Linked DNA regions of Prochlorococcus marinus str. MIT 9313. The protein of the gene in region 2 interacts with the protein of the main gene of each other region in a pairwise test. Links are inferred from orthologs where the notes say so. Each region holds a gene or a part of one and is shown on either strand. Other genes may lie near its edges. The genes, in order: priA and AKG35_RS00705.

Evidence for each region.
Region 1: the proteins of AKG35_RS00705 (region 2) and priA interact in binary tests that used the Escherichia coli proteins (3 or more experiments, as listed by UniProt). The link is inferred for Prochlorococcus marinus str. MIT 9313 from one-to-one orthologs.

Annotation. Positions count from the first base shown.
Region 1 is NC_005071.1:1,352,968-1,359,882, forward strand. What follows is about bases 3,923-6,915. They hold priA (replication restart helicase PriA), read right to left. Parts: upstream 6,561-6,915; coding sequence 4,284-6,560; downstream 3,923-4,283. Other genes in these bases: AKG35_RS06770 (hypothetical protein), read left to right, coding at 3,923-4,004; AKG35_RS06775 (hypothetical protein), read left to right, coding at 4,024-4,269; AKG35_RS13220 (hypothetical protein), read right to left, coding at 6,838-6,915. Outside these bases: AKG35_RS06735 (adenosine kinase), read left to right, coding at 1-52; divalent-cation tolerance protein CutA, read right to left, coding at 66-407; AKG35_RS06745 (precorrin-6A/cobalt-precorrin-6A reductase), read right to left, coding at 428-1,249; AKG35_RS06750 (single-stranded DNA-binding protein), read left to right, coding at 1,279-1,761; AKG35_RS06755 (hypothetical protein), read right to left, coding at 1,771-1,971; AKG35_RS06760 (DUF2854 domain-containing protein), read left to right, coding at 2,024-2,596; argB (acetylglutamate kinase), read left to right, coding at 2,583-3,509; more of AKG35_RS06770, read left to right, coding at 3,513-3,922.
Region 2 is NC_005071.1:153,933-164,991, reverse strand. What follows is about bases 2,453-5,342. They hold AKG35_RS00705 (single-stranded DNA-binding protein), read left to right. Parts: upstream 2,453-3,649; coding sequence 3,650-4,036; downstream 4,037-5,342. Other genes in these bases: AKG35_RS00695 (glucosyltransferase domain-containing protein), read right to left, coding at 4,746-5,342; AKG35_RS00700 (DedA family protein), read right to left, coding at 4,047-4,706; AKG35_RS00710 (rod shape-determining protein), read right to left, coding at 2,454-3,506. Also shown: AKG35_RS00725 (ABC transporter substrate-binding protein), read right to left, coding at 1-1,183; AKG35_RS00720 (hypothetical protein), read right to left, coding at 1,197-1,706; rod shape-determining protein MreC, read right to left, coding at 1,706-2,449; more of AKG35_RS00695, read right to left, coding at 5,343-6,260; ahcY (adenosylhomocysteinase), read right to left, coding at 6,368-7,798; tRNA (adenosine(37)-N6)-threonylcarbamoyltransferase complex ATPase subunit type 1 TsaE, read left to right, coding at 7,869-8,342; AKG35_RS00680 (carbohydrate kinase family protein), read right to left, coding at 8,291-9,331; 8-oxo-dGTP diphosphatase MutT, read right to left, coding at 9,356-10,468; AKG35_RS00670 (isopenicillin N synthase family dioxygenase), read left to right, coding at 10,643-11,059. UniProt on the Escherichia coli protein: Plays an important role in DNA replication, recombination and repair. Binds to ssDNA and to an array of partner proteins to recruit them to their sites of action during DNA metabolism. Acts as a sliding platform that migrates on DNA via reptation.

The DNA.
Region 1 (6,915 bases), 1.2 Mb from region 2 along the record:
TCCTCGCTCACAGGTGTCGCTTCCGGAATTAGTAGCGAAGCATCTGAATTAATTGAAGGGCGGTTTCACCCTTCAACAGGTTCCACAGCTGCTGCTACCCAAACAGCGTAAGGATCACTCGCAGTGGCTGACCAGTAAATCCACTCTGGGGTCTCATAGCTGTGTAACTCTTTAATCGTCTGATGCAGTGCATCCAGCTGATGCTGACTGGTCTTGATCAGCAATTGCACTTCCTGCGCTCGTTCCAGCTTCCCCTGCCAACAGTAGTGGGATTGAATCTGCTGCAAACTCACGCAGGCCGCCAACCTGCGAGCCAAGAGCTCATTGGCCAATCCCTCGGCCAGGTTTGCGTTTGCCTCTGTGGTCAACACCAAAACCAGTGTCGATGAGAATCCTCGATCAACCATGAAGACCTTTGCAAAGAACGTCAGCACAGTGGAGCTACTCGATCGGTTGAGAGCCGATTGAGCAGGCTCTCAACGCTACCGATGGCTTCTACTGCACCGCAGGGCTGTGGCCGGGAGATCAACCAAAGGCCAAGCCCCTGCTGCCGACAGATCTTGTGCCAGAGCTGCTCCGTCACCCCCCCCGACTGCCTGCAAACCACTGCTGTAATCGACCAGCGCCGGCACAAGGCTGACTCCAGTTCGCCATGAGATTGCCCCTGCAGCGGACGCACAACAGCCAGATGGTGCTCGGGCAAGCCACTCGCCAAAGCATGTCGAAGACTTTCCGGCGAAGGAAGCACACGGGCAAACACTTGAGCTCCAGCCTGACGAGCTGCCCTGACAGCCTGGCCAAGATGCCTTGCCCCAAGAGCCATCAACAATCGACTTCCTTGCAATGTTTGCCTTGCCAAATCAGCCGAGCTCGCGATCAGGGATGCTTCTCCACAACCCTCCATGGGACGCTCAAAGCGCAACAAAGGCTGAGCGAATTCCTGACAGGCACGCTGCAGATCCGTACTGATCTTGACTGCAAAGGGATGGGTCACATCCACCACCCAATCAAAACCTTGATGGCGATGACGAGCCTGATCAAGCACCCCGAGTATCCCTTCCACTCCGTCGAGGGGGCCCGTCCAAAGATCTTCCAAGGACAGACCTGCGTAGGCCCCTGCGGCGCTAGCACTGACGACACTGACACTGACTCGCCATCCCTGAGCCACCAAAGCGGCCACCAAAACAGGTCCTTCACCAGTCCCAGATAGCAACCAGACATGCGGCTGGTCATTCCTGCAAGCTTGCATCAAAATGACTCTCACTCCAAGGGAAGGACATGAACCACTGCGTACTTGAAGTGGAAGTGATCCAGGCACCAACCATTCGTTATACCCAAGACAACCAAACACCGATCGCCGAAATGGAGGTGCGCTTCGATGCACTTCGTGTCGACACTGCCCCTGGTCAACTCAAGGTGGTGGGATGGGGCAACCTTGCCCAGGATCTACAAAACCGCGTCCAAGTTGGGCAAAGGCTTGTGATTGAAGGTCGACTACGAATGAACACAGTTCCCCGCCAAGATGGCACCAAGGAAAAGCGCGCCGAATTCACGCTCGCGCGTCTTCATTCCCTCTCCGGCCAAGCTGGTCAAACTGCTAGTAGCCCAGAACGACCTACTAGCACTACAACCAACCAGACCTCACGACCTCTACCGATAGCCGAGACGCCAACACCCAAACCGGTAACAACTGCAGAACCAGAAGCTGCCAGCTGGAATAGTGCCCCACTGGTGCCAGACACCGATGACATTCCCTTCTGAACGCATTCATTACCCGAAGCTGTTCTCGTCTTCAAGGCCCTCGGCAGCTCGAGTCAACAGCTGGCCCAATTCCCTCTCCAGAGCAGCCAAGTCAAGGCGCAACTCAACCCAACGGCCACGATCAATCTGCTCCAGCAACCAAGCTCGATCAGCATCCAACTGAGTGATCAACTCAGATAAGTCGCTATCAGAGGGATGAGCTGAAGCCATTGCAACGGATCCTTACCCTCAGCCTGGAGGCTAAAGCGTCAGAATAAACGCCATGAATGATCTGTTCTCTCCAGGCAGCCTCGTCACCGTGGCAGGTGGTGTACTTGCAGTTGTTGGTGCGGTGGCCTACACAAATGGCGATGCCAACCTCAGCCTGCCAACCATCTTCTATGGAGTGCCCATCCTCATAGGAGGACTAGCACTAAAATCCTCTGAACTTCCCCCTGCTAAACGCGTCACTCCAGCCGCAGTTCTGCGTCAAGCCAGGGAGAAGGGAGCACCGGAACTGGGCAAACTCGTCTGGGATGTAACCCGCTGGCGTTATGGACAGAAAGCCCATCTTGAGACGTCCTTAGAAGCGCTCAAACTCTGGGATAAAGACAACCCCCCTCAGCTCCAAGAGATTGAAGAACTAGAAACTGCAGCGGGGTACGGCGTACGGTTGAGATTCAATCTGGGTGCTGTGCCACTCGATCTCTGGCAGGAACGCCAGGAACGATTGGGCCGCTTCTTTGCCAAAGGCCTGCACGCCGAACTGAAATCACCAAGCGCGGGGGTCCTGGATCTCATCCTGCTGCCAATCAACAAGGATGATGAACTAGCAGGTCAAGATGGAGTCAGCTAAATCTGCTGCAGCGCTGGTTGAGCCCTGCCAAACCAACTCCGCGAGAAGGCTTACAGAGGATGACTCCCTCAGGGTTTCTGTGCTTAGCGAAGCCCTCCCTTACATCCAACGGTTTAGCGGACGGCGCATTGTTATCAAATACGGCGGAGCCGCCATGGCCCACGCCAATTTGCAGGAAGCGGTTTTTCGCGACCTTGCCCTACTCGTCAGCGTGGGCGTAGAGCCCGTTGTGGTTCATGGCGGCGGACCAGAGATCAATCAATGGCTGGAAAGGCTTGAGATTCCAGCACAATTCCGCGATGGCCTTCGCGTTACCGATGCAGACACCATGGACGTGGTGGAAATGGTCTTAGTTGGACGCGTTAACAAGCAAATCGTTAATGGCCTCAACCAACTGGGGGCCAAGGCTGTTGGCCTTAGTGGCAGTGACGGGAATCTGGTTGAAGCCAGACCCTGGGGCGACGGTAGCCATGGCTTCGTCGGAGATGTAGCCCGAGTCAACACCGATGTACTTGAACCAATTCTCGCAAAGGGTTATGTACCAGTGATCTCAAGCGTGGCCGCCACTGTTGAGGGCTGCTCACACAACATCAATGCAGACACGGTCGCCGGTGAGATCGCCGCCGCTCTTGAAGCAGAGAAACTAATCCTGCTAACCGACACCCCAGGCATCTTGCTAGATCGGGATGATCCAAGTTCCCTTGTTCATCAGTTGCGTCTCTCTGAAGCACGCCAGCTCATCACTGAAGGGGTGGTGGCTGGCGGCATGACCCCAAAAACCGAATGCTGCATCAGAGCTTTAGCTCAAGGGGTCGGCGCTGCCCATATCATCGATGGACGTGTTCCACACGCCCTGCTTCTCGAGGTGTTCACCGACGCCGGCATCGGCACCATGGTGGTTGGTCGCAGCTGAGCGATGCACGCGAATCTGGCCGAGGCTGAAGCCGCCCTCGCCCGCGGAGACTATGGCCAAAGCCTTGCTCTATTAGAGCCTTTGGCAGCAAGCCATCCACTGCCCCATGCGGAGGGGGCCAGGATCAGAATGTTGATGGTTACTGCTTGGATGGGGCAAGGTGACGAGCGCAAGGCCCTCGCAACCTGTCGTCTTCTCACCCGCTGCAAAGACCTCGAACTTCGCCAAAACGCGAAACAGCTACTGATCGTGTTGGAAGCACCAAGCTTGCAACGGCCTGCCAACTGGTCGATACGCTTGCCGAACTTAAACATGACAGCCACAACGGCTGCACGCCCTGTCTCAGCCCGTCGACCTTCACTGCGGCCAGCGCCGCCGCCACCGCCAGCCACCGGACCAACAAAAGCCCCCAATCTGGGCTTCTTAATCTTGGTCTTGCTCGTTCTCATCGGGTTAACCATGCTGCTCAGTGGCTTGGCCATACCACCGAGATAAGCCTCTTAAGGCCAAACGAGTGAACCCAGTAACCAGCCAAAGACTCACCAACAACCCTTACGGGGATCTGAGTTGGCCTCTACAGCAAGGCGACCCTCAGCAGCTAGACCTTGATCGCAAACGCTCCAGCCGACTCGAGGTTGGCAACCCTTGGGTCATGGAGCTGTTGAAGACCAGCCTGATCCTGCAAAACGTTCAGCTCAGACTCGGCTTCGGCGTGCTCAAAATGCCCCTCGAACGGACCTCCAACAACATCAACCATTGAAGATGATGGCCTAATCAAAGCTGAATTGGATCTGGGTCCACCGCTAAGGAAACCCCACGGGGCAATCCATTCCAAAGAGTCGATCCTGATGGCAGCGGCAAACGACTCTCCTCCGGACCATGCAATAGCAGTTGCCAACGACTTCGACCAGCGACCCGTGCAATCGGAGCTGGCGCTGGTCCTACAAGACACCAACCCTGAGCCTCACAAAGGGGTTTGATCTGTTCAGCGAGGACCGCAGCAGCTGTGGCTGTCACGGCAGCTGAATCACCTGACAAACGCAACAAGCAGGCCCGGCTATAAGGCACCAAACCAGCCTCATGACGAAGACAGGCCTCTTCTTTCAGAAACTCGCCATAGCGACCATCCACCAAATGGTGAATCACAGGATGATCAGGGCAATAGGTCTGAACAAGCACATGACCTGGCCGCTCGCCACGTCCTGCACGACCAGCCAATTGCATCAACAGTTGCAAGCTCTGCTCTCCAGCTTGTAAATCAGGGCGATGCAGCAAACCATCTGCAGCCAACACCGCCGCAAGAGTGACCCGAGGCAAATCCATACCCTTGGCCAACATCTGGGTGCCAACCAGCACATCTGCCTCCCCTGCTGCAAATTGCTCCAGTAAACGGCGATGCCCATCACGCCCAGCGGTGCTGTCACGATCGAAACGCAACAACCTCAGACCCTGGAGCTCCTCAACGAGATGCTCCATCACGCGCTGCGTGCCTGCACCAAAGGGTTTGAAAGCCTTCGATCCACATTTATGGCAACTGGACATAACCTCAGCACGATGGTCACACCAATGGCAACGCAACCACTGGTGCCCTTGACGACTGCGATGCACCGTAAGCGCCACGTCGCAGTTAGGACACTGCACGACCTCTCCACAGCTACGACAACTCAAAAAGCTGCTGTAGCCGCGTCGTGGCACCAACACCACCGCCTGTTCACCGGCCTCAGGCAATGCCGAAAGACGTTCCATCAATGGACGGCTGATCAAGCGACGATGGCCATCGGCCAATTCCTGTCGCATATCAACCACATGCACAGGCGGTAAGGGCTGATCGGAAATGCGACGGGTCAGTCGAGCCAAGGCAAGCTGGCCTTGAGGAGCGAGGTTCTTCCAGCTGACAAGCGAAGGCGTAGCGCTTCCCAGCACCACCCTGGCGCCAGTTCGCCTGGCCCTATCCATGGCCATATCACGGGCGTGGTAGCAAGGCATGGGTGACTCCTGCTTGTAAGAACTGTCGTGTTCCTCATCAAGCACGATCAAACCCAATGGTGCCAATGGCAAAAAGACTGCTGAACGAGTACCAACCACCACCAATGGAGTGGCAGCAGTAAGCCCCTGCCTCCAGGTGCTCACCCGTTCACGATCGGAACAGCCACTGTGATATTCCAGAACCTTGGTTCCGAAACGGCGACGGAAACGATCGACCAACTGAGGGATCAAACCAATCTCCGGCGTGAGAATCAAGCAATGACGACCGGCTTGCAGTTCTCTTGCCGCAAGCTGCAAGTAAACCTCTGTCTTGCCCGAGCCTGTCACCCCCCAAAGCAGCATCCCAGTGCCAAGAGGCTGGGATTGGAAAGCCTCCACAACCTCCTGCTGTTCAACAGTCAGAGACTGAGGCACCTCCAAATCCTGATCACAAGCATCTGAGCAGGAAAGCCCGTTGGAGGCATCAGTAGGTTGACGCTTTTCCCTACGAATGAGACCTCGCTTGATGAGGCCATTGACAAGACCAGACCCGAAGCCAGCAGCCTGAAGATCCCTCTGCCATGCACCACCACCCCCTGCAGCCAAGGCCGCCTGCAAATCAGCCTGACGCTGAGGAAGATTCTGGGGATTGATCGCAGAAGATTCGAGTTGAATCCACCAGAGTCGACGGGGCTCCGCCTGATGAGACTGCCGCTGACCGAGCCAACCAGGCGGCAAAGCTGCTTTAAGCATGCGAAATGAACTGATATGGCAATGAACAGCCATCGCTTCAATCCAGCCAAACCAGAGAGGATCTACCGCCGCAGACTGCACAAGAGCCTCGATGGCCTCTAAGTGACGCGGCGGTGCTTCACTCCCAGAGTCCTGGCCACGATCAACAGGAGACGAGATCCGCCGATCCATCACGAGGCCGTGCATCCTTCGTCCCCGCAAGCGAACGACGACGAGATCCCCTAAATCCACCCCTAACCGTCTGCTGTCCACATAGGTGAAACACCGCCCTTCACGGCCTGCCTCCACCCAGACGTCCACCTCTGCGCAGCGTTCGGAAGGGCAGTGGGGCAGTTCAGCCGGATCAGCACTTGCAGGCGTCACAAGTTTTTTTTAGAATGTCAATGTTGGACAGTCCAAAGGCTGTCGTCGGAACCAAGCAGAGTTCCGTCCAGTGGGAAGACACGAAATTCGAGCCTCTATAGGGAACCCTCTATAAAAGTTCGGTCGGTCTGAGAAAGCCCCTGACAGCCCTGCTTTGGTCCACAAAAACATTCCCTGTTCCTTTCGCTCCAAATCAGAGCATCCCAAGTCTCAACCTGGATAACAGGATCGTCAGGCTACTTCTAGCTCAGATAATCACTTGTTTACGAGGTTCTGATCTGATGCTTTGAGCCGTCGGTGCTGCAGTGGCCACTTTTGCATGGTT
Region 2 (11,059 bases):
GCTTGATCCCCGGCAAAGCCGGAACCAAAACTTTCGCCCGCTTCAAAGTCTTGGCAGACAATGCTCTAGCAGAGCGGATCTGAGCAGCCTCACGCGACTCGGGACGCTCAGCATTAAGAGCAATCTGAACCTGTCGCAAAGCGTTTCTAGACGATGGCAACACCTTGGCTTGCTGCGCAAAAGTTACCTGATTAACCCCATTGGTTAGAAACAAGGCAAAATCAACCGCTTCCTGCGGGCGCCTGCTCTGACGAGGCACAACCAACGTCATCACAGCGACATTCGCATTGCCATCACTACCGACAAGCGGTGGATAGGAGTGAGTCACCCTGGCCACAGCCGGAGCGTTTGTCTGGATCGTGCGTAGAAATTCAGCCCCGCTCGCCAACATGGCCAACTCACCGCTCTGATAAAGCTCTATCGCTCGCTTCTGACCCTGGCTTATCACCTCTCGAGGCAGGAGACCTTGCCGATAAAGATCGGTCCAGAAAGCAAAAGCACGTTGACCCTTTGGAGTAGCAAAACCAGCCCGCCTCCGAGAATCCAGCAAAGTGACTCCCATCTGAACCATCGACTCAAGCAGTTCAGTCGAATCGTCAGGGACCACAGTGACGAATAGGCCATAACGACCTGTGCGCTCACGCATGCGGCGCGCATAGGAAGGTACATCCTGCCAACGTCGCGGTGGAGCATCAAGTTCGGCTTGTCGCAACAACTGCTGGTTCACCAAACTCAGCCGTACCGTGAGATACCAAGGAATGGCGATCTGTCGCCCCTCAACATCCAGGCCAGACTCCCAAACCGAGGGAAGGTAGCGGTCGGCTGCATCGACTGGAAGCAAAGGCGTCAGATCCCTAATCCCCCCTTTGCTGGCCAGATTTGCAGCAAAGGGGGGATTGAGATTGACCACGTCTGGTGCGGTGCGCGCGAACACCGCAGCCAATAACTTGCGCTCCACTGATCCCCAGGGGAGATCTGTCCAACGCACCAGCGCGCCGGGATGATTCTGCTGCCAGTTTTTGATAACCCCCTCCATATAGGTGTTGAACTTCGGCGCCAGTTGCAACGTCCAGAGCTGCAAATCAGTTGAAGATCCCTGCTTCGGTCGACAACCCCAACCAATCAAGGCTGCACCAACCACCACGAGGCCTGCAACAACAACCTTTCTTCGTGACCGCAGCATTCTCATGACCTGTTCAAGCTCGAGCCAGCCGCCGCCAAATCAACAGCATCCATGACACCAGCAGAGGAGCAACCAAACCAGTAATCAACGACTGTGCCAAAAAGGTATGCAAACCCCAGGAATGAAGCCAAGACACCGAGCTATCGAACTGAATCAAAAGCGTTTGCAGCCAAAGACTCAAGCCAACCAGAGCTGTACCTATCCATGCCAATAATCCGAGATTGAAACTGCCCTGAATCGGTGGAGCACGCCTGCCTAGCCGCCCCCACCACCATCCAAGCGCCATCAACGCCGGCAGTTGACTCGCACCACCAAGGTTAAGGCCATCCAATACCAAGCCAAGACAAAGGCCAGCAGTGAGTCCAGAGACAGGTCCATCAACAAGGGCCCAAGGCAACAACCACAACACCGCCCAGCACGGACCCACCCCAGAAAGACTCACCCAGGTCGGTGAAGCGAGGGTCAGCCAAGGCACGAAGAGGCTTGAAGCCAAGCAAATCGGTTGCTGATGAAGGCGCGCCATCAGCGAATCTGCACCTGCACCCAATCGATGGCTTCTGGTGCAGCGATTAACTGCACAGCTGCACGAGGAGCCGGAACTGCGCGGTCATCCACTTTCTGAATCACCCCTACAGGCAGGCTGGCGGGCAACAATGTGCTGGCAGGCGAGATGCTGACAAGATCACCTGGCACTGCATAGGGATTCTTATCGAGAAACTCCAACTGAGGCCTACTCGTACCCACACCAACCAAGAGTCCATGACGCTTGGTTCGCGGTATCCAAACTCCAACCCGACTACCTGGCGCAGTGAGCAGTTGAACACGTGCAGTGGCAGGGGTGACACTTTGAATTCTCCCCAGTAATCCTCCTGGCCCCATCACAGCATCACCCTGAGCAATGCCATGCAATCGCCCCTTGCCCAGTTCCAGTTGCTGCCACCACCCCTTCGGGGTACGGGAAATCACAGCCGCGGAAATGCGCCCAGATCCTGAGGCCTGACCAAGAGCAAGCAACCCGCGAAGTCGTTGATTGTCCTGCTCAAGCAACCGAAGTTTGCTCTGCTGCTCGAGCTGAATACCAGACTGGATCCATTCTCGCTGGGCTGATCCAGGCCAAAACGGCCGACTAAGAAGGGCATAAGCATCGGCAAAACCGGCGCCTTTACTCCAACGCACCAAACCAAGCGCTGCCACTAACAACAGCCAAGGCAAACCTCCACGCCAACGCCTCCAACGGAAAGATGCCTGCCAAGGGGAAACCCCCATCGATTCAGGCCGTCATTGAAGAGCGAGTGAATTCCGGAGTATCAAGCACCCTGCGAAGTCGCTTGTAATCCTCGAGGACCTGACCACAACCATTGACCACACACAACAAGGGATCCTCTGCAACATGAGTAAAGATGCCTGTCTCATGGCTAATTAAATCGCTTATCCCGCGCACCAAGGCTCCTCCACCCGCAAGCATGATGCCACGGTCAACAATGTCAGCAGCTAATTCTGGTGGTGTGCGCTCAAGGGTCCGCTTCACGGCCTCCACAATCACGTTGAGGGGTTCTGCTATCGCCTCCCGCAAGTCTCCAGCCTGCAAATTGATCGAACGTGGCAGACCGGAGAGCAGATGCAGACCACGCACATCCATGGCCTGCTGATCAAACTCGTGATTGGGGAAAGCCGAGCCAATGCGGATCTTGATCTCCTCGGCCGTGCGCTCGCCGACGACAAGGTTGTGAACCTTCTTCAAATAAACCCCAATGGCATCACTAATTTCATCACCGGCCACTCGAACCGACTCACTCAACACAGTTCCTCCCAAGCTGAGCACCGCCACCTCGGTTGTGCCTCCTCCTATATCAACGATCATCGTTCCAATCGGCTCAGTAACAGGAAGACCAGCTCCAATGGCGGCTGCAACAGGCTCATCAATCAGATGAACTTCCCGAGCTCCTGCCATGCCTGCCTCCCGGACGGCACGCCGTTCGACACCGGTCACTCCACTCGGGATACCCACCACCAAGCGAGGAGCGACAATGCCTCGACCTTCATTACCCTTCTGAATAAAGGTCTTCAGCATCTGCTCAGCTGCATCGAAATCGGCGATCACGCCATCGCGCAGTGGACGCACGGCACGAATATTGCCAGGGGTGCGGCCAAGCATCAACTTGGCATCGTCACCCACCGCCAGAGGCACACCGTTCTCCAAGTCCAGGGCTACGACAGAAGGCTCCTGAAGCACAATCCCTTTGCCTGAAACGTAAATCAGGGTATTGGCAGTACCAAGATCAATGCCGATGTCGCGTGACAATTGAAAGCGACGAAAAAACACAAGCGCTGGACTCAAGTCGGCGAATCATAGGTGGCGTAGCCAATGCAGCTTGTTACACCCAGCGATGAGGGTGGAACTCCTTATAAGCAGCCACTTAAACCGTGGCGCATCATTGACCAAACTCAAACAAATAGGTTTCATTCATGAGCGTAAATTCCGTCACACTCGTCGGCCGAGCAGGCCGTGATCCAGAAGTTCGCTACTTCGAATCGGGAACGGTTGTCGCCAACCTCACCATGGCCGTGAACCGTCGCAGTCGCGACGATGAACCAGACTGGTTCAACCTAGAGATCTGGGGCAAACAGGCTCAAGTCGCCGCGGATTATGTCAAAAAAGGATCTCTGCTGGGTATCATCGGTAGCTTCAAACTGGACCGCTGGACCGATCGCAACACCGGAGAAGAGCGAACCAAGCCTGTTGTGCGGGTGGACCGTCTAGAGCTTCTAGGTTCAAAACGTGATGCAGAAGCGAGCAACTTTGGCGGAGGGGGATTTGGGGACGGCCCAAGTGAAGAGGAAGTCCCCTTTTAAGACTCATTGATCAATGAGTGTGATGACGCCTGCGCCAAATGCGCAGGCCCAGCCACACCACGGCAGCCAACACCGCAATAACCAGGGCCCCCTTTACAACCTTGGAGACAGGATCTATCCACAACTCCACATTGCTGTAACCCTCCCCAAGCCCCAACCCAGCCAGGGTGAGTAGCAAAGTCCAAATCAGGCTGCCTGCTGTTGTCCAGATCAGGAAAGGTGCGAAAGGCATCAATTCAATGCCTGCAGGCACAGAGATCAAGGTACGAATGCCAGGCACTAGCCGTCCCCAAAACACCAACGCCGTGCCATAACGATTAAACCAACGACGGCTGCGCGCAAGTTCTGCCGGACTGATACCGATCCAACGACCATGTCGACTGAGCCAAACCTCAAGCCTTTTCTCATTGATAACCCGCCCAATGCCATACCACGGGAGAGCCCCCAACAAGGTGCCCAACAAACCGGCCAACACGACTGGTAAGAACTGCAGCTGCCCCTGCTGCACGTAGAAACCGCCAAGAGGCATGATCAACTCGGATGGGATCGGTGGAAAGAGATTTTCCAGAAACATGGCTGCAAATATCGCGCCATAACCCATCCACTGGTTGGCCTCCACGGCCTGGCCGATCCAGTCGGGCAACTTGGTGATCAGTTCCGGCAATCCCATCAAAAACCGTAAAAGCGCGTTCAGTGTTTCACAGAACAATTAAGTCCTGGGACGCACAGGCGCCTGATCAGGTGCGAGTTCTAGATACAACGTGTCCGGAGAAAACAGATGCAACGAAAATTCGCTCGTGCAAATCGCCTCAACTGACGGCTGACAGGAAGTAGGCAGAACATTTTCCATTCCATCCAAATTTCGCTTCTCCAAGCCCAAACCATGCAACTCAAGCTGTCGATATGAAAAGGTTTGATCTCCTTCCAGCAATGGGGGAATCAATCGATCGATTAGAGGAAATTTACGCACCGTGTTTCGCAAAACCGGCGAACGCGGCATGGTGCCCTTCACCATTAAATAACGCATAGGCTGATCTGAATCTCTGACCTGGAGAACAGATACAGCACCCACGATGCGAGAAAGACGACCCTGCTCGAAGCGAGCTTGTGCAGCAAAAGAATGGCCATAGGCATAAGACATGACCACCATCAACCAGACCAACGGAAGAGCTCCAAACCGCCAAATTGGTCGCTTGAGACGTCCTGCCAGCGCAAACAATTGCAGCATGACGTTAGTCAGCAGGGGGCCAAAATAAAGCAAAACCCTCGGGTGGCGCACAAAAGAATCTTTGAGCAGCAACATACCGCCTGGAGCCAACAACAAGACCAACAACATCCCTGCTGCTGCAGTCAAGGCCACTGGCCATGGTCGCCACTGAATCACCAAGACTGCATAACTGAAAATAAGCAATAGAAACGGAAGAAGAACAGGCAAATAACTGAAATCTTTGACCAGTAGCTGGAACGGTTCCAAAACCGAAGCAACAAGCCCCAAAGGCAGTGAGCCATCGAAAGGCTTGAGCTGTGAAGCACCAGCAGCATATCCATTCAATTTGTATTCATAAAACAGTGCTAAAATCAGCCGATAGAGGCCATAACCACCGGCATAAATGACGACGCTGACCAATAGACGCCAACGCTGAGAAAGCACCTGCCAATGTCGATCAAGCACCCCTAAGCCTGAGGCCACGCAGAGACAGCCCGTCATCACCAAAAAGCCATTCGCCGCTGGTTGATAGAGGCTGAAAGAAGCCAACTGCAGCGCAAGGGCCACAACAACAGTGCGACAGCTTTTTCTCAGATGCACAAGGATGGCTGCCATGACGGAACAGACCAAAGCCATCGCCATAAACACCGAATCGAAGCCATAAGACATGGACTGCAACGCATATGGCTGTGCCATCAACGGCAGACTTGCAACACCTGTCCAAAAAGGTGAGCGAATGCCGTAAACACGGGCACAAGCCACGCCGAGAGCAGACAGCAGCGCGATAGCCAGAAAAGTGTGGAGAGGGGCGATCGCCGTCGCTGGACGACCAAAGTTCAACCATTCCACTAGGGAATCAGCCAGTGGCCTGCCAACCTTGACCCAGCCACGATTGCCATTCATGGCTCTCTCGATGTCATCGATGTAGAGATCGACTGCGAGAAGCAATGGCAAAAGCGTGAAAAATCCTGCTGCAAAAACAGACTTCCACTGACGCTGAAGTTGTGAATCCTGCACAAGATAAGAGCATGGCTGCCGAATCATGTATGTAACCAATTTCGTCAAACTAAACATAAAAAAGCCAGGCCTGAAAAGGACCTGGCAACACTTCTGAAGTGAGTGGATTAATAGCGATAATGGTCGGGCTTATAAGGGCCTTCAACAGGCACACTGATGTAATCGGCCTGCTGCTTGGTGAGCTCAGTAAGCCTCGCGCCGATCTTCTCCAAGTGAAGGCGAGCCACCATCTCATCGAGGTGCTTCGGCAACACATACACCTGATCGGCATACTGATCACCTTTCGAAAACAACTCAATTTGAGCTAACACCTGATTGGTAAAGGAATTGCTCATCACAAAGCTCGGGTGACCGGTCGCACAGCCAAGGTTCACCAAACGTCCTTCAGCCAGAAGAATGATCTTATTGCCGCTAGGAAGAGTGATGTGATCAACCTGAGGCTTGATATTCTCCCAGGGATAATCCTTCAAAGATGCAACATCAATCTCATTATCAAAGTGACCGATATTGCAAACAATGGCCTCATCCTTCATACGGATCAGATGTTCATGGCGAATCACCTGAAAGTTGCCTGTGGAGGTCACAAAGATATCGACATCCTGAACCACCTCATCCAGGCGCACCACCCGATAGCCCTCCATCGCTGCCTGAAGAGCACAGATGGGGTCAATTTCAGCAATCATCACAGTGGCACCAAGGCCCCGTAGCGATTGGGCTGAACCCTTACCCACATCGCCATAGCCCATCACCAAAGCCACCTTGCCAGCGACCATCACATCAGTGGCCCGCTTGATGCCATCCACCAAGGATTCACGACAACCATAAAGATTGTCGAACTTGCTCTTAGTCACCGAATCATTGACATTGATCGCCGGGAAAGGCAATTCACCGCTTTTTTGCATCTGATAAAGACGCGCGACACCCGTAGTTGTCTCTTCTGTCACCCCCTGAATACTGCTCTTGATGCGAGAATAAAAACTGGAATCCTCGGCCAACTTGGTACGAATCGAGGCAAACAATGCCGTCTCTTCCTCGTTGCCAGGGTTATCCAATACAGAACTATCGCTCTCGGCCTTGCTGCCAAGCATCACCAAGCCAGTTGCATCACCGCCGTCATCCAAGATCATGTTGGGAGTGCCACCATCACCCCACTCGAGGATGCGATGGGTATAGGCCCAATACTCATCCAGAGTCTCGCCTTTGGTTGCAAACACAGGCACGCCGCTAGCGGCAATAGCAGCAGCAGCGTGATCTTGAGTAGAAAAAATATTGCATGAAGCCCAGCGCACATCAGCACCGAGGGCCACCAGCGTCTCAATCAACACACCAGTCTGAATGGTCATGTGCAGACTGCCAGCAATGCGAGCCCCCTTGAGAGGTTTTTCGCTGCCGTACTTGATCCTGAGGGCTATCAAGCCTGGCATCTCAGTTTCCGCAATGCTTAATTCCTTGCGGCCAAAGTCCGCTAGGTCGATGTCTGCTACGACGTACTGAGGAAGGGCCTGCAACGAGGCCGTTGATGTGGGCACTGCCACCATGGTTGAAAGCTCCCTTGGGGGAATCGTGTACGGAAATCTCAGCGAAGTCGCCAAGACTTCGGGATCGCTTATGGGGCAATCTACAGATGACACATGGATTCTTGAAAATCTTGATGCCACTCGATGGCTAGGCATAGCACTTGTCCAGCGGCTACCTGCTTTATCAGTGCTGTTGCTAGAGGGGCCCCTGGGAGCTGGCAAAACCTCTGTGGTGCAAGGCATCGCAACCGCTCTCGGTATCCGTGAGCCGATCACATCACCTACATACGCTCTTGCTCAGCACTACCCGGACGGGAATCCTCCTCTGATCCATCTAGATCTCTATCGCTTGGAGCAACCCAGCACTGCCAATGAGCTATTTCTGCAAGAGGAAGAAGAAGCCCAAGCACTAGGTGCCCTCATGGCCGTGGAATGGCCTGATCGATTAAGCCTTAACTTGCCTGAAGCCTGGAGATTGCAATTGCAGCATCGAGCTCAAGGAGGTCGTATTGCTCAGTTCACCTCACCTTCGAACGACCCCAAAAACTCCTCCACTTGCATCTGAGACGGCTGCGGATCGATACCACCAGCCCCTCCACAAACAAGCGCGCCACAGGCTGCTGCAAAACGAACCATCTCCCGGGCCTTGATCAGATCTCGTTGAGATGAGGCATCCATCAAAAATTGATGCAGCAATCCTGCAGTGAAAGCATCGCCAGCACCGGTGGTGTCGACAACTGAAGGGGGAGAAAGCGCTGCAAGCTCACCAACACAACCCCCTATCCACCAGCGCACCGGACGCGCCCCATCGGTCACAACCACATCTGGCTGCTGCGGAAGGGATCGCGCAATCACTGCAGGGTCGTCAGTGTCAAAGAACCAAACGGCCTCTTCCCTAGCCAGTTTGAGCAGAGAAGCACGCTCAAGAAGAGGCGCAATCGCCTGCAAAGCCTTCTCATCAGGGCCACTATCGGGAGAATGGCCAGGATCCCAGAAGGTTGGACGCCAGTTGACATCCAATGCGATCTCAAGCCCTGCTGTTTGTGCCTGCTCAACGCACCAAAGCAAGGCTTGGGCTGAAGCTGGTGTGGCCAAAGGAATGGAGCCGATCAACAACCAGCTCGCCTTACCTACCAGCAAAGGCCAGCTAGCCGCCAACTCATCTAAAGACAGAGCCGGATCAGCAAAACCGTCTCCGCGGTCGCCTGCAAAACCCTGGAACACCCTCTCCCCATCGAGATCTCGACGCACCAACACAATGCGACTGGGCCGACGCTGATCGATCTGCAGACCAGCAAGGTTCACGCCTCGAGTATTAAACAATTCTCGAAACCTGGCCCCGATGGCATCGTCTCCAAGACGTCCTAAAAAAGCCACCTTGCTACCAAGCCGAGCTAAGCCACAAGCCACGTTGGCAGGGGCTCCCCCTAGGCAATCCTCCACAGGCTGATCCACAGCTGGATCTCCCCCCAGCGGTCCAAGACGATCCACCAGCGCCTCTCCCAAGCAAATCACCTCAGGCTCGTTGCTGTGAACCGGATTGGTCCCCGTCATCAGTTAGCAGCTACTGAGATGAAGCTAGGAACGCTGGCTAAGCATGTCTGCGCGAAGATGATCAATCAACGTGGCAATCATGCGCACATTGGCTGCCGGGAAGGGATAACCAGAAAGATCTTCAGGCTTCACCCAGCAAACCTGCTGACTCGCCAAAGGCTTGGGTTCTCCTGAAATCCAGCGGCAGAGATGAACAACAAAGCGAAGCTTCTTATGGCTGTAGGCATGGTCAAGAGCAATCAGCTGCTCACCCACCTGCACTTCAATCGCCAATTCCTCCCTGAGCTCGCGAGCAATGGTGGCTTCGATTGCTTCACCTGGCTCCTGCTTACCACCAGGGAATTCCCACAAACCACCGAGTAAACCCTCATTCAGCCGTTGATCAATTAAGACCTCACCCACCTCATTCAGCACAACCCCCACACCAATCACCTGGAAGGGAATGGGCTTGCTCGCATCCTGCACGGGGAAGTGGCTTGGCTCTCCAGCAGCGTAGGCAGCACAACTGCTTTGCCAAGGGCATAATTGGCAACTGGGAGTCCTAGGGGTACATACCAAAGCCCCCAAATCCATCAAGGCCTGATTGAAATCTCTTGGCCGCAAAGGATCGAGAAGGGCTTCACTCCACTGCCAAAAACTTGCCTGTGCTCTTTGGGGTGGCTCCAGGCAACCATGAAGTCTGGCCAGCACACGACGCACATTGCCATCAAGGATTGGCACTGGCCTATTCAAGGCACTGGAAAGAATGCTCCCTGCCGTGGTGCGACCAATACCCGGGACAGCCAGCCAAGCTTCAAGAGAAGAGGGCAGAGGGGAAGCGGCCAATTGACGCGCCGCCTGGTGCAACCTGCGGGCACGAGAGTAATAGCCCAGGCCTTGCCACAGCAACAACACTTGGCGCTCTTCAGCAGCAACCAAATGCTGCATCGTTGACAACACCAACATCCACTGCTCCCAGTAAGGACGCATCACCCTCAACTGAGTTTGTTGGAGCATCACCTCAGCAATCCAAATGCCGTATGGCGAGAGATCTTCGTTTGGTTCAGGCCAGCGACCATCGGTCGTAAACATCCACGGCTTGATGGCAATGTCCTTGCGACCATGGACTTCCCACCAAGCCAAAAGCTGCTGACGCATCTCAGGCCAACGTTTATCGAGCAACTCTCGGCACTGTTGACTCGAACCTTCTAACGCTTTAACCCTGGAGCCGGCAAAATGAATCAACAACTGACCACCAACCTCTCAAGGCCTAACTGGGCTGCAACAAGTTTTTAAGGCACCATTGCAGCGTTCGTTCAACCAGGCCATTGCTTGAAGCAAACGATTCTTGATGTTGACCTACTGGCTTTTGAACAGGGCACGAGATTTCAACAAGCCGCTGTTGTTGACGGATTGATGCGCAGCCTCGGAACAGGGTTTGTAGTGACCACCAGTGATCTGCCCTCTGCTCTTCTCGATGAGGCCTACGGGATGCTGAACCGTTTCTTTGCTCTAGAAGCGACAACAAAACGACAATTCAACGTGCCTGAAGCCTTTGGCCAGACTGGCTATACAGACACACTTGTAGAAACAGCCGCAGGCGAAAAGCTGCCCGACTGGAAGGAAATGCTCAACTGGGCATTTCCACTCCCAGATAACCACCCCTTACGCCAACGTTTCCCCACGCTCTATCCAGAACAACTCCTACCAGAAGTAGCCGTGCCAGGCATCACTCGAGTGCTGCAAACC